2 linked regions of the Hahella chejuensis KCTC 2396 genome follow. The protein of the gene in region 1 interacts with the protein of each later gene in a pairwise test. Links are inferred from orthologs where the notes say so. Each region holds a gene or a part of one and is shown on either strand. Other genes may lie near its edges. The genes, in order: sfsA and HCH_RS26225.

Region 1 (7,698 bases):
ATGGCGGCTTTGTGCAGATTGAACCAGTGCGGCGAGCCATTAATGTCCAGGCGCTTTTTAGAGACATGGCGTTCTTCCGCATTGGCGAAGCTGAACAGCAGGGTGGACCAGGGCTTGGCGATGGCGCTGATGTGCGAACCGATGACCTGTGGAGCGGGAATCCCTGTCTGGTGCTCCATCGCGTGATTCCACATCAAGACTTCAAGGTCGGCGCCTAAAGAGCAGGTGGCGATCGGCAGATTTTGCAGGGTTTGCCGATGGTAACGGCGCAGGGTGTCCAATTCGCCGGCAAGACCGCTGAGACGGTTATGGTACTCCTCCAGTTTGCTCTCAACGAAGTAAATGTCCTGAGCGGGCGCAACGCTGGTGGCTGGCTTGAAGCTGAGATTCTGTTTGACGATATCCTGCGCCAGGGCGGGGCCTAACAGCCCTGACAAATTGGCCTCAATCTGATCTCGCAATCTGCGTAGCGCGTAGGGGCGGTATTCGACTTCATGCAACTGCAACTGAGCAAGGGCGTGGTTGACTTCCCTCTCCGCAGCCTGGCGGCCGAGGGACTCCGTCAGGAAATCCTTAAATTGCTCCGAGCTGGTGGCGACCAGTTCGCGTCTTGATGGACGCATCAGTGTATCGACGGAGCAAGCCTGGGCCGAACGCGCTTCCGCCTGGGAGGCGTCAGTAAACAGGCTGACCATGACGAAAACGAAGATGTTCAGCGTTAGAGACGCCATCACATAGTAATGCCAGTCATCGGGATTAAAGCTGTAGCTGTCGCGCCACGGATTGACCGAGAACACGTCCACGCCGAACAGGATAGGCAGCGGCATGGTGACGAACCACAGGCTTACGCCGGCGCATAAGCCGCTGATGAAGCCGTTGCGGTTCCCCAGGGGCCAATAAATGACGGCCATGACTCCTGGCAATAGTTGCAGGCCGGCGGAAAACGCCAGTATGCCCAGCTCGGAGAGGGAGAAGCGGTTGTCCAGGAACAGAGAGAACAGGTAGCCGGAGCCGAGGATAAACAAAATCAAACCGCGTCTTACCCAGGTCAGCCAGGAATAGATATTGCCGCGGGACAATGGCTGATACACCGGGAGGATAACGTGGTTGAGCATCATCGAGGCCAGCGCCAGACAGGTCACGATCAATAAGCCGCTGGCGGCGGTCAGTCCGCCAAGAAAGGCGACGATGCTAATCCAGGGGGCGTTGAGCACCTGGCCCAGGCCGAGAATAAAAAACTCCGGCGTAGTGGGAACGGATAGCTTGATGCCCGCCCACATGAAAATGGGAATGGGCAGGCTCATCAGGAGCAGATAAACCGGTAGTCCCCAGCTCGCTTTGTAAAGCGCATTGGGATTCAGGTTTTCCGTAAAGGTGACATGAAACATGTGCGGCATCACCAAAGCGGAGGCGAAGAAGATCAGCAGCATCGCCCGCCAGGGGCCCTCCTCCAAATGGCGCTCCATAGCGCTGATGCGCTGCGCGTTCTCTTGCAGCCAGTTATTCACTTCTCCAAAGCCGCCGAACACCTGATAGGCGATTAATATGGCCAGGGCCAGAATGATTACGAGTTTGAGGCCGCCTTCAAGCGCGATAGCCACGATCAGGCTGGGGTGTCTTTCTGCGCGAGTTTGCCCTCGGGCGCCGAAGAAGATAGCGAAGAAAATAATCATGGCGCAGAACAGCAGGCTTACAATTCGCGTATCTTCCAAAGGCGCCAGGACATGCAGAGAATTGTCGAGCGCCTGAAACTGCAGCGCCAGCAACGCCAGCGAAGCAAAGCTGATGAAGAGCGTGCTGATGGTGCCGGCGGCCTGACTGCGGTAGCGGAAGGTGAATAAATCCGCCACTGAAGAAAGTTGATAGGATTTGGTGACTCGCAGAACCGGAATCAACAACACTGGCGCAAGGAGAAACGCGCCGCAAACGCCTAAATAGAAAGCCAGAAAGCCGTAACCAAATTCGTAGGCCAGACCGACGGAGCCGTAAAACGCCCAAGCGCTGGCGTAGACGCCGAGCGATAGAACATAGGTAGCGGGGTGTCGGACCCAGCGCAATGGTATCCAGCCGCGCTCAGTGATGTAAGCCAAGCCAAACAATGCGCTTAGATACAAGGCGCCGTAGGCGAACAGGCTCCAGGCGCTAAAATTCATTCGGTCCCCGCTTTCGCTCTAACCAGTATGCGACGACAATCAGCAGGAACCAGATAATGTAAGGCCTGTACCAGGCGCTACCCGGCGCGATCCACCAGTCCATGATCACTGGTGAAAATATATAGACGCCTAAAATCAGCAGAAACACCAAGCGATAGATATACATAGACCGCGTTACCAAAATACCCGGAAGACTAGGTTTGTCCATGTTACTGGAGGAAACGGGAGCATGCAAAATACCTTTTTGGCTTCCCAATTAGTTGTTTTCGCGCACTTATTAAATATAAGCGGGTGAAAACAGGGTAACAGCTTTTAAGCGCTTTATGCGCTGGCGATGTCAGGCAGAGGAACGCTGCGCAGTCCATGAATCTTGTCGCGGGACCAGCGCAGCGTTAGTTGCGGTAAGAGCTCATGAGGCGTTTCGGCTTGCATCAGCTCTATGTTATCAATTAACAGAGCTGTGGCGGCGGCTCGGAGATTGTTCATGATTTGCCGGTTATCCAGCCCAGGGGCCAGGTTCTGTTTGCTGAGTTTGGCGCCGGAAGCGTCGACGACAACCGGGAAGTGTCCGACTTGCGGACACGCTCTACCCAGCGCCTGATACATTTGATACTGCAATGGCGTGGAGTCGAGCAGGTCGGAACCGCGAATGATATGGCTGACGCCTTGTGCCAAATCATCGCAAACGACCGCCAGTTGGTAGGAGAAAAAGCCTTCTTTGCGCCGGATGACGAAATCATCCAACTCTCCATGCAGGCGGTAGGGAACGGCGCCTTGTATCAAGTCGTTAAAACTGTGTTCTGCGTCTGTTACAGCGAATCGGTAGGCGTACTCGGCGCCTGGGGGCGTTTGACGTAAGCGGCAGGCGTCCAGATGGCGACCGTGGCGCTCAGACAACTCTTTGCGACTGCAAGGGCAGGGATAGGCGTGGCCGTTTGCAAGCAATTGCGCCAGCAGCTCGCTGTAGGCGGAAAGTCGGTGAGATTGATAGATAATGCTTTCGTCCCACAGCATGCCGTGCGCTTCGAGTGTTCGTAGAATGCTGTCAGCGGCGCCGGGGACTTCCCGTAGAGGATCGATGTCTTCGATACGAACGAGCCAGATGCCTTGTCTGCTGCGCGCGTCAAGATAGCTGGCCAGTGCGCCGACCAACGAGCCGAAGTGAAGAGGGCCTGTGGGTGAGGGCGCGAAGCGCCCTCGATAGATATCCGAAGAGACTGCCTGCATAAAGACGCGGGCGAGGCCGGATTAGATGCCGGTTTGCTTTTCCCGAATTTCCGCCAGCGTTTTGCAGTCAATGCACAGCGTAGCGGTTGGGCGGGCTTCCAAACGGCGAATGCCGATTTCCACGCCGCAGGATTCACAAAAACCGTAATCTTCCCGATCAATCTGATCGATAGTCTGGTCAATTTTCTTGATCAGCTTACGCTCTCTGTCGCGAGTGCGCAGTTCCAAGCTGAATTCTTCTTCCTGAGTCGCCCTATCGCTGGGGTCTGCATAGTTGGCCGCGTCTTCTTGCATATGGTGCATGGTGCGGTCTACTTCTTCCATGAGCTCTTGTTTCCAGTCCAGCAGGATCTGTTTGAAATGCTCCAGCTGAGCAGGGCTCATGTATTCTTCGTTGTCACCAATTTCATACGGAGTAAAATTCGTGAACTTACCAGCGCTACCCGCTTTTTCATTTGGCATATCTTCTGCCTCGTCTAGTCACTTCTCAATACCAAGTAGTGTAGGCTCCCGCGCCCGCACTGGACTCATATTTGCTAATATTCGCGATTTGTCAGGATTTAAGCGAGCGAAACATAGCAGATAACTGAACTGATCGCCAACCCTTATTTATTTCAAAGTAGTCCAATTTAATGCGATTGCTATTTTCGGTGTTTATCAGTGCAAATAAGGAGTCATTTTTTGAAAATCGATATAGTTCCAACGCCCGGACGATTGCTGAAACGTTACAAGCGGTTTCTGGCGGATATCCAGCTTCCCGATGGCGCTGAGCTGACCATCCACTGCCCGAACACGGGGGCGATGACGGGGTGCGCTGAGCCCGGAAGTCTTGTGTACTACAGCGACTCCGGCAATCCCGCCCGCAAGTATCGACATACTTGGGAATTGGTGGAGACCCCAGCCGGAGAGTTCGCGTGCGTGAATACGGCGCGTCCGAACCAACTTGTGGGTGAGGCGGTTGACGCCGGCGTGATCAAGGAATTGCAGGGATATCCTTTAAAGAAGGCTGAAGTGAAGTTCGGGGATCAGAACAGCCGGGCTGATTGGATGCTTTCCGGTTCCTCCGAGCTTCCCGACTGTTATGTAGAAGTGAAAAACGTCACTCTTTGCTTGCATGGGCGTGGATATTTTCCCGATGCCGTGAGTACCCGCGGTCAAAAGCATTTGGAGGAGCTGATGTCTGTGGTGAGAAATGGAAAGCGGGCCGCACTGGTATTTTGCGTCAACCATAGCGGTATTTCCGTAGTGAGTCCCGCCACTCACATTGATGCTCGTTACGGGGCTTTGCTATCGGAAGCTATAGAGGCGGGCGTGGAAGTGTTGGCGTATAAATCGGAGATTACGCCAGGGGAAATAAGACTGACTCAAAAATTAGAGGTAACGCCGTTTGATTCAGAAGCGTTCTAAATCTGCGTCAACAGGGCAGATATAGAAGCGCCATTCGTCGTCAGCGCGCTCCATTTCCAGTCGTTGAAGAGATTGTCCCTGGCACGGGCCGCTGATGCACTCTCCAGAGTGGATCAAAAACAGCGCGCCGTGTGTAGCGCAGTGGATAAATTGCCGGGCTTGGTCGAGAAACTGGTCCGGCATCCATTCCAGCTCTATGCCCAAATGCGGGCAGCTGTTGACGTAGGCGAACAAGGCGTTGCGTTGCTTAACCACAAAGACACTGTTGTCGGCTAACTGGAAGCCGCGGCAGGCGCCGTCCGCCAACTGATCCAGCTCGCGCGCCGGTACGCCGCCCAGCAGTTTTCGTGACGCCATGAAATAGCTAGAGCGCAGCGGAATCGCCAGTCAGGCGGCGGTTCAGATCGTTGATGGTCCGAGCCATATTTTCCAATAAATGGAAACAGGTCTCCGGGTGAGCGTGAATCAGGCTGACGAACTGGGTTTTTGGCACCGCCATGACAGTGCATGAATTTCCCGCCACAACGGTGGCGTTGCGAGGGGCGTTGGTCAGCGCGGCGATAGCGCCGAAAATTTCCCCTTCATGCACTTCACCGACTTCCTGTTCATCGATAAAGACCTTCGCATCGCCCTTCATCATGGTGTAGACGTTGTCTGCTTCTTCACCCTGGCGAATGATGACATCCCCCGGCTTGTAGCGAGTAAACCCGGCCTGAGGGCGGTGTTGTTCTTTACTGATATCGCCGTAGGAGTGGCTGAAAAGGGTCATCAGACCGACGACATAGCTTTGCCATGTGTTAGAGAGTTGCTGGTTTTCTTTCATCAGTTCCTGAAAAGCGACGGGAGAAAAGCAATCCAGCTCTACTGGGTCTTCACACACATAGCTGACAGTCGCCGCTTTAATGCCGCCTTCAATACCAGCGACATCTCCGGGTTGAAGGATATAGGCGACCCGGTTGTCCATGACGGCCGAGAGCATCCCGCGTCGCACCAGGCACAAGTGGCCGCGGGGAATGCGCGTGAACAAATCTGTGCCGGGGTAGAGTTCTATATTGTTCGGGCTGGGAGGAAGCAATCTTTGCAGGCTGCGCGCGGAGCTGTTTACATATTCGAGCAGGCCTTCGACGGAGGCCACGTGTTCACCAAGTAAAAACATAGGTCCGGTTCCGGTTCAACGACGGTAGCGTAGGCGCGTGCCATGGGTGACTGACATAACAATTTCGTCTGGAGACAGCTCTTCAGGAAAGTAACAGCCTGATATTTTGGTGCTGGCGATGCTGGCTCCTTCCAGATCCGCTTTGCGGAAGTCGATGCCGCGCAGATCCGCTCCTCGAAAGTACGCGCCTTTAAGATCCAGGCCCGATGCGTCAAGGCCTCGCAAATCCAGGCCGCGAAAGTCGCAGAGTTCAAAGCTGGGAACAGGGGTGGACTGTTTCTGCTTATTGAACTCATCGACCTTTTCAGAACGAAGTAGTTGATAAAGAGAGTGATCTATTATCTTGACCCGTTCCATTGACCTGCACCTCCGGAAAGAATTCTGCGACTTGGCGGATAAGGCCGCCCTGAGTAAACGCTAATCGGGGCGCCGTGACAATAACGACGCATAATCGCAGTATAGACAGAGGTTTAAGTCAAGTCATGTAGTCTTCCGTAACAAAACGGAACGATAAAACGACGCAATAGCAATGGATATGGGTTGAGTCAGCGCAGCTTAAGCTGCGCCGAGACGTTGCACTAACTTTTCGGTCAGAGTCTGAATGTCCTCTGAGCTATCGGTAGCAACCACTAACACGTGAGGCAGCTCGTCTTCCTGGAAGGGTTCATCCCGGGTGAGTTGTTTGTGCATGACTTCCACACCGGCTTCAGCGGGGTCGTCGTTCTTTTCCTTGCGACGGTTTAGACGGCGCTCGATTTCATCCAGAGGCACCCGGCAGTCCACTACTGCGAACGGAACGCCTTCCTCTTCCGCGACTTTTTCCATTTGTTGACGTTGATCATAACGGAGGAAAGTGGCGTCAATGATCACTGCTGCCCCGCAGTGCAACAGGGCGCGGGCGGTGTCAGCGAGATGGGAGTAGGTTTTAATTGAGGCGTCTTTGTTATAGATGCCTTGGTCACTGCCGGAGGCGCCAGTGCTGTCGAGATGAGAAAAACCGAACAGGCGCTTACGCTCGACGTCCGAACGTAGGCGAATGGCGCTCAACCGCTCCAGCAAACGGGAGGTGATGGTGGACTTGCCTGTGCCGGAAACGCCATGGGTAATGAGTAAAAAGCGTGTGGGAACATCCATATAGCTTTCCGCCAATTCCAGGTACTTACGGTATTTGCGCACCTGCTCCGCCTTCGCCTCCTCGCTCAATCCCGGCGCGCCAAGGGTAAACAGCGCCACTTTGCATCTCACCATTGCGCGATATGACTTATAGAAAGGCAGTAACTCAGCGCCGGCGTAGTCGCCGGTAATTTCCAGATATTTATTCAGAAACCGGTAGGAGAGGTGCTTCATGCCCCGATCTTCCAGATCCATCATCAGGAAGGCGAGGTCGTTGTAAACATCTGTCCAGCGAAAGTCTTCGTTAAACTCGATGCAGTCGAACAGAGTGACCCTGTTTTCAAACAAGGTTACGTTGCCAAGATGCACGTCTCCGTGACATTCCCGCACAAAGCCTTTGTCTTTGCGTGACTGCAGAAATGGACGCAGGCGCTCGTAAGTACTTTGCGCCCAGCCTTCGATGTATTCCAGTTGTCGCAATTCCGCCGCGTCAGACAACATCGGGCGGACTTGGTCGAAGTTTTGTTGCACTGGCGCAAAAACTTGTTCGGGATCGCCAAATTCACTGCTGCTGTCGGCGACGGCGGACTCTTGCATGTGGAAATCTGCGAGTTGCTGGCTGAGGGCGTCCAGATAGCGGGG
Region 2 (7,706 bases), 430 kb from region 1 along the record:
CTCACCAGGACCAGAACGACGACGGTTAATACCGGGTAGAAATGCGGAGGCAATGGCGCACGCGTGTCGATAGCGGCGCCGACCAGAAAACCGGGTACGACATACAAGGGCGCCCAGGCCAGAGCGGATAACAGATTAAAGGTAAAGAAGCGGCGCGCGCTCATATTGAGCATCCCCGCCACCAGGGGAATGACAGGACGGACGGGGCCTATGAAGCGCCCGATAATGACGCTTTTTCCGCCATGGCGCTGAAAGAAGCTTTCTCCTTGCGTCAGCAGGTCAGGGTATTTCGACAAAGGCCACAACCCGCGAACGCGGACATCCAGGTATTTACCGAGATAGAAACTCAAGCCATCGCCACAGACTGCGCCTAAAAAGGCCGCCATGATGGTCCATTGCAACGCCAGCGCGCCGCCGCCGCAAATCGCCGCGAGACCGAACAGCAATACGACTCCGGGTATGATAATGCCGGCGATAGCCAGGGATTCCAGAAAAGCCACCAGGAAGACGGCGATAGCTAACCAGTCAGGATGCTGTTGCATCCAAATGAGAAGAGAATTCGGAGACACAGTGTTTCCTTTGCAACTGAAACTATTGGCGCATCGCCCGATTGTAAGTATCTCCAGGTGAGCGCTTTTCGGAGGGCTATTTTAAGCTGCAGGCGGCCTTTTTTCTAACTTTCCGCCCTGAAAGACTGGTAATGTTTGGCCGCTCACGCGGGCGTACAGGTAGACCAGGAAAGAGTAAGTGACCTGATCATTTGGCGGCGACAGGAGCCTGAATGGCTCCGGTTATTTGGACTTGCTTAGCACCACGCGGTTATGACCGGATTGCTGGGCCTGCTTTAAAGCGGTCAACGCCCGGTCCGTCAGAGCCTGATCGTCTGTTTCTCCGGATTTCCGCGTCAGGCAACCTACGCTGACAGTGAGACTGTCGATAATTGGCCAGGTATGCTCCTCCACACTGCGACGTAAACGCTCCGCGATCACCAGCAACCCTTCTTCTGGCGTCATCGGCAACATAATGAAAAAGCGGCCATTATCGACGTAGTAGATACTGTCGCCCGCTCGGGTCATTTGCAGGAGTTGGGCGCCGAATTGAGAAAGCAGCTCATTAATGAAATTCTGCCCCTGCACTTCGCGCTGCTGATCGAAAAAGTCGACTTCCAATACCACCAGAGACAAGGGGTGGGACGTGGCTTCCGAACGAGAAATTTCCTGCTTGAGAGAGAATTCCAGGTGCTTTTGATTGTAGGCGCCGGTGAGTGGGTCTTTGATGGACGCATGCACCAGAAAGCGGGATTTATGGTGATACAAATAGGCGTAGACGCCGGCCAGGCCGACTAACAGCGCATAACTGGTGGCGAAACGCAGCGTGCTATAGAAAGAGTCGCTGTATGACAGAGCGACGCTGCTGATGAGCAAGGTGACAATATTGAAAGTAAACGCGGGGCGCAGAGGAAGAAGCAAAAAGCTGAACAGCCCGATGCCATACAGCCAATGTACGATCGCCTTTTGACCGCCGCTCAGCTGTAGCGAGACCACCACGAGCATAACGGTCAACACCGCGAGATGACCGCCATAGGCGTTCAGGTCGCTGCGTCGAGCCCAGGCGTAAATGGCTCCGAACAGCATCGCCGGCGCCAGTAGAATGCTCATGTAAAACAGGTCATATAAGCCGTAGCGAACATTTTGTACGGACATGAACAAGAGCAGGAACAACGTCGCCAGGTATAAGGCGATGCGCGTACGGGTGCGTAAATAGGATTCAGCCAGCAAGTGTCGCTCCTCCGTCGGATTCCACTTCCAGGAAATCAGTCTGTTGATTCGCGCCTTTGTTGCGGGCGAATGTGAGCGCGCGACGGGCGTTGGCGATCAGCGTTTCTGGAGTATCGCCAACATTGAGCGTCGCCAGTCCCAGGCTGACGGTGACTGTGATCTCGCGCGTGCTCAGCGCCTGTTTTGCTTTCACTCTCAACTGCGATGCTTTCTTCGTCGCCTCTCTGGAGTTGCAGTGGGGCAGCAGAATAATAAAGTCCACGTTTTCATAACGATAGTAGCTGTCGAACAGGCGTAGATTCTCATGCAGCATGCGACCCAGCCTGTGCAGAATGTGATCTTTATCGTCGGCGGAGGCGTGCTCCAGGGAGTTGCTATCAATGCTCAAGGCCAGAATAGACAAGTCAGTGCCTTCGCGCTCGCTGCGCTGAATTTCCTTGTCGAGGTCTTGCGCCAGATACTCGCGGGTGGACGCCAGAGTAAGGTTGTCGGTGCGGCGCAACGGCTTGAGCTGCTGTTCTTTGATCTCGCGCAGATACACAAAAGCCAGAGACATGGCCAAGCTCAATAAGTAGATGAAGAAGATCTGCACTTTTTCCGGCCCCTGATAATAGCCGATAAGCGCCAGCGCTAATGCGATGGAGTAAGCGGAGGTGACGATAGTCGCCACTTGAATCCGATAAATCAGAAAGGCGATCAACGGCACAATGTAGCACCATTGCTCGGCGGTGCCCGGATAGCGCACCATGGCCGCCAGGGTGATGATCACCAGAAACACCACGATGACATGGGACAACCATAACGGAGCGGGTTGCTCTCCATGGCGTTGATTGAGCTTGCCGTTGGCCAGCAACAGGCCTGCGAATACGCCGGCGACGCCGGCCATCAACCACTCTGCGAAGAGTGCGGCGCCCAGCGCCAAAAGTGCGGCGACTACCGCCGCGAGAGAATAAGCTTTACTGCGCAGTTGGTTGTTTAGCTCAACGGGCGTCATGTTGTTTTATGTTATGCATCGGGGATTTGAGTATAAGTTGTCAGTATTATTCAGCATTTGCTGATGTATAATAGCCAGTTTACATCATGTTTCGGAAATACCAAGCAGAGGTCTTAGACTGCATGGATATAAATGCCTACATGCGCGAAGTGGGGAGCGAAGCCCGCTCGGCGTCCCGATTGATCGCTAAAGCGGACACCGGCGTCAAGAACAAAGCGCTGATCGCTACTGCGGAAGCTATCGACGCCGCGCGAGAAGAACTGATGGCCGCTAACGCCAAAGATCTGGAGTCCGGTCGGGCGAATGGCCTGGACGCTGCATTGCTTGATCGTCTGGAGCTGACGCCGGCCCGTATCGACGCTATGATCAAAGGGTTGCATCAGGTTGCAGCACTGCCGGACCCGGTAGGCGAAATTACGGGTCTTAACTATCGTCCCAGCGGAATTCAAGTCGGCAAAATGCGCGTGCCGTTAGGCGTTGTGGGCATCATCTATGAGTCTCGTCCCAATGTGACCGTTGAAGCGGCCAGCCTGTGTTTGAAATCAGGCAACGCCACCATTCTGCGCGGGGGCTCTGAAGCCATTCATTCCAATCAGGCGATCGCCGCCTGTATCGAAAATGGTTTGAAAACAGCGGGTTTGCCTGCATCAGTGGTGCAGGTGATCAAGACGACGGATCGCGCTGCTGTGGGCGAACTGATTACCATGCCTGATTATGTCGACGTTATCGTCCCTCGTGGCGGCAAGGGACTGATCGAGCGCATCAGTCGCGAAGCCAGGGTGCCTGTCATAAAGCATCTGGATGGCGTCTGCCATGTTTTTATCGACCGCGATGCGGATCTGAATAAAGCCCTGACTATTGCGGTTAACTCGAAAACCCAGCGTTACGGCACGTGTAATACTATGGAGACGCTATTGGTGGACGCGCCTGTCGCCGCAACCATTTTGCCGCAGTTGGCGCAAGCCTACGCCGAGAAAGGCGTTGAGTTGCGGGGCTGCGAGCGAACCCGGGAAATCCTGCCGCAGGCGTTGAGCGCAGTGGAAGCGGATTGGTCCGAAGAATATCTGGCGCCGATTCTGGCGATCAAGGTAGTTGAAAACCTGGATGAGGCGATAGCTCATATCAATCACTATGGCTCGCATCATACTGACGCGATCGTGACGGAGAGCTACAGCAAAGGCCGTCGTTTTCTGACGGAGGTAGACTCCAGCTCGGTGATGATCAACGCATCCACACGATTCGCTGACGGCTTTGAATATGGCTTGGGCGCGGAAATCGGCATTTCCACCGATAAAATTCATGCGCGTGGTCCCGTCGGACTGGAAGGGCTGACCTCACAAAAATACGTGGTGCTCGGAGATGGCCATATTAGGCAGTAACGGGCGCGAGGCGAGTTTTCCTACCTGATCATGCAGGAACATTCTCCCATAGTGCTGCTTGGCGGCACTTTCGATCCCATACATTTCGGTCACTTGCGTACGGCGCTGGAACTACAGCAGCACTTCGGCGAGTCAGCCGAAGTGCGCCTGATTCCCTGTGGCGACCCGCGTCATCGCTCGGCTCCCAAGGCGTCCGGGGAACATCGTCTAGCCATGCTGCGGCTGGCGTTGGAAGGAGAACCAAGCTTGCGTATTGACGAAGTTGAGGTTCGCAGAACTGGCGCCAGCTATACGGTGGATACGCTGTTGGAGCTGCGTCAAGAGGTAGGTAATCTGCGGCCGTTGATATTTGTTATGGGGACTGACGCATTCGAGTCACTGCCAAAATGGCGAAGATGGCTGGAAATTATTCAATTAGCCCATATAATGGTGGTTAACAGACCGGGTTGGTCATTTTGTGAGCAAGGTGAATTGGGAGATTTTTTGCGTCAGCACTCCGCAGAGAGCAATAACGACCTGATACGCCAGCCTGCCGGAAAGGTTGGATTTATTACGCTTACCCAAATGGGAATTTCCAGTTCCAAGGTGCGTGAGCTGATCGGCTTGCGCCTATCCCCCCGTTTCTTACTACCGGATTCGGTGTGGCGATATATTCGCCAGCATCGTTTGTATGGCGCTGTGAATGCCTAGGGCGCTTTTCCTTAATTATTGCAACGCGACAGTTATTGGAAACCGCTTGCGGGCGGCGGGCGCCGCATTATTTAAATATTCTTTAACCCCCCCCTCTATGAGGCGTTATGGAGACTGAAAATCTGAAAGAGATAGTCATTAAAGCACTGGAAGATATCAAAGCAAAAGATATCTCCGTGCTGGATGTAAAAGACCGCACCAGCGTAACGGACTACATGGTTATCGCCAGCGGAACCTCAAATCGTCACGTTAAATCCATCGCGGATAACGTCATTGCTGAAGTCAAAGCCAACGGCGGTCGTCCGCTGGGCTCTGAAGGCGGCGCGGCGTCCGATTGGATCCTGGTGGATCTGGGCGATATCGTGGTTCATGTCATGCTGCCGTCGTCCCGGGAGTTTTATGATCTGGAGCGCTTCTGGCGCGATTCGCCAGTGGCGGAATCCATGTCGCATCACGTGTAATTCCGGCGATAAAGTATTTATTGACGATTAAAGAATTACAGTGCGGATAAAGCTAATCGCAGTGGGCGGTAAAATGCCTGGCTGGGTTGAGCAGGGTTATAACGAGTACGTTAAACGTATGCCTCGTGACATGCCCTTGCAGCTCATCGAAATACCCATGCCCAGGCGTCAAAAGAACGCGGACCCGCATAAGCTCAAGATCCAGGAAGGAGAGAGCATTTTGCAGTCACTGGGTTCCGGCGATCATGTCGTCGCATTGGAAGTCGAAGGCAAGTCATGGTCCACTCCCCAATTGTCGCAACAAATGGAGCGCTGGCGCATGTCCGGGCAGGATGTCGCTTTGCTGGTGGGAGGACCGGACGGGCTGAGCGATGCGTGTCGAGCGAGAGCGAATCAACAATGGTCGCTGTCGCCGTTGACGCTGCCGCATCCGTTGGTTCGAGTGCTGCTCGCGGAGCAGCTTTATCGAGCCTGGACCATATTGCAAGGACATCCTTACCACCGGGAATAATCAATATACCGGCGTCAGGCCTGATCAAGGCGGGGAGACCAAGCGGGCGGGCCGCACAGACGGCCCCGGCCCTGATTGAGGGCGGCTCCAAATTGAAGATTGACTGAGTCGTTTCCCGAATTAAAGGAGAAAAGGAGGTAAGTATGGGAATAATGGAAAGATAGTAAGTACCGTCCTCGGATAGATAGGACTAAGATAATAGCGCCTGCGTCCGCGACCAGAATAATATCTACCGGCGGAGCCTGACATAACCAGCAACTGACGGTATTGACCACAAAGAGCCATGGCTTCCCGAGAGCTGAAAGACCACTTCCGCGAGCAACGCATTTTTTTCCAACGGGCCATTTGGGCTGCACTGGGAGTGATCGCCTTGAGCCTTGCGCTGTTTGCGCGCTATTACTACCTGCAAATCAGCCAACACGAAGTCTACAAGACCCTTTCTGACCGTAACCGCATGCAGTTGCAATCCATCACGCCCACTCGTGGCTTGATCTATGATCGCAATGGCGTGTTGCTGGCGGATAATCAGCCTACGTTTTCCCTCACATTGGTGAAAGAAAGAACGCAAGATCTGGAAGCCACAATCGCGGAACTACAAGACATTCTTGAGATTACAGAAGATGACGTTGAGTCGTTTCGCAAGCGGATGGGGCAGCGTAGGCGTCCATACGAATCGGTGACATTGAAGTCAAGGCTGACGGAAGAGGAGATCGCTCGCATCGCCGTGAACCGACACCGACTTGCGGGCGTTGAAGTCGAGGCTGAGTTGATCCGCTACTATCCGCTGGGCGACACCCTGGCTCATGTGCTGGGATATGTCGGCCGCATCAGCGAGCGGGAGTTGAAGCAGGTCGACCCCGCCAATTACAGCGGCACGCAGTATTACGGCAAACTTGGCGTGGAGCGTCATTATGAAAGCCTGCTGCATGGCTCCGTTGGCTATCAGACAGTGGAAACTGACGCGCGGGGGCGGGTTTTAAGAGTTCTGGATCGTGCTGCGCCAACCCCTGGCTCCGATATTTCCTTGTACCTGGATGTCAATCTGCAGCGCGCCGCCATAGAGGCGCTGGATGGCAGACGGGGCGCGGTCGTGGCGATAGAGCCTTCCACCGGCGGGATACTTGCGCTGGTCAGTACGCCCAGTTTTGATCCCAACCTGTTTGTCACCGGCATCGACTCCGCGACCTATAAAGCATTGCAGGATTCACCTGACATTCCTCTTTTTAACCGCGCGCTGCGGGGGCAATATCCGCCCGGCTCCACCGTCAAACCGTTTCTGGGTCTGGCGGGATTGGATACGGAAACCATCAACGTTAATACCCGGATATGGGATCCGGGGTGGTATCAGCTTAAAAACGATGACCGCAAGTATCGCGATTGGAAGCGCTCCGGCCATGGCTGGGTGGATCTCAATGCCTCCATTGAGCAATCGTGTGACGTTTTCTTCTACGATATGGCTTTCCGTATGGGGGTCGATAACATGTACGCCTATATGGCGCAGTTCGGCTTCGGTGAGCAGACGGTTTACGACATCGACGAAGCTCAGGATGGCATCTTACCCTCACGAGAGTGGAAGCGCGCGGCGCGGCGACTTCCCTGGTTCCCGGGCGACTCCTTGAATATGGGCATCGGTCAGGGCTTCATGCTTTCCACCCCCATGCAGTTGGCCACCGCCACGGCGGTTCTGGCTAATCGAGGCAAGTGGGTGCGTCCTCGTTTGATCAAGACACTGAATGAAAGTGAAGTGACGGATATTGAATCGCCGCCTGACGTCACGCTCAAGCAGGAGTGGTATTGGAACTATGTGATCAAGGCGATGGAAGGCGTTATGCATGGGCGTCATGGCACAGCCCGCTCCAGCGGTAAGGACTCACCCTACAAAATGGCGGGAAA

What was found.
Region 2: the proteins of sfsA (region 1) and HCH_RS26225 interact in binary tests that used the Escherichia coli proteins (3 or more experiments, as listed by UniProt). The link is inferred for Hahella chejuensis KCTC 2396 from one-to-one orthologs.

The regions. Positions count from the first base shown.
Region 1 is NC_007645.1:6,389,585-6,397,282, reverse strand. The notes cover bases 3,132-5,924. They hold sfsA (DNA/RNA nuclease SfsA), read left to right. Parts: upstream 3,132-4,061; coding sequence 4,062-4,787; downstream 4,788-5,924. Other genes in these bases: HCH_RS28190 (Crp/Fnr family transcriptional regulator), read right to left, coding at 5,152-5,924; HCH_RS28195 (Rieske (2Fe-2S) protein), read right to left, coding at 4,773-5,144; dksA (RNA polymerase-binding protein DksA), read right to left, coding at 3,402-3,842; gluQRS (tRNA glutamyl-Q(34) synthetase GluQRS), read right to left, coding at 3,132-3,380. In the rest of the region: HCH_RS28220 (sensor histidine kinase), read right to left, coding at 1-2,153; HCH_RS34505 (hypothetical protein), read right to left, coding at 2,143-2,319; more of gluQRS, read right to left, coding at 2,475-3,131; more of HCH_RS28190, read right to left, coding at 5,925-5,943; HCH_RS28185 (pentapeptide repeat-containing protein), read right to left, coding at 5,959-6,300; HCH_RS28180 (AAA family ATPase), read right to left, coding at 6,499-7,698. UniProt on the Escherichia coli protein: Binds to DNA non-specifically. Could be a regulatory factor involved in maltose metabolism.
Region 2 is NC_007645.1:5,961,784-5,969,489, reverse strand. What follows is about bases 2,222-5,022. They hold HCH_RS26225 (glutamate-5-semialdehyde dehydrogenase), read left to right. Parts: upstream 2,222-2,894; coding sequence 2,895-4,151; downstream 4,152-5,022. Other genes in these bases: rsfS (ribosome silencing factor), read left to right, coding at 4,949-5,022; nadD (nicotinate-nucleotide adenylyltransferase), read left to right, coding at 4,182-4,841; HCH_RS26230 (GGDEF domain-containing protein), read right to left, coding at 2,222-2,772. In the rest of the region: HCH_RS26240 (bifunctional DedA family/phosphatase PAP2 family protein), read right to left, coding at 1-569; HCH_RS26235 (GGDEF domain-containing protein), read right to left, coding at 792-1,778; more of HCH_RS26230, read right to left, coding at 1,768-2,221; more of rsfS, read left to right, coding at 5,023-5,302; 23S rRNA (pseudouridine(1915)-N(3))-methyltransferase RlmH, read left to right, coding at 5,343-5,813; mrdA (penicillin-binding protein 2), read left to right, coding at 6,097-7,706. UniProt on the Escherichia coli protein: Catalyzes the NADPH-dependent reduction of L-glutamate 5-phosphate into L-glutamate 5-semialdehyde and phosphate. The product spontaneously undergoes cyclization to form 1-pyrroline-5-carboxylate.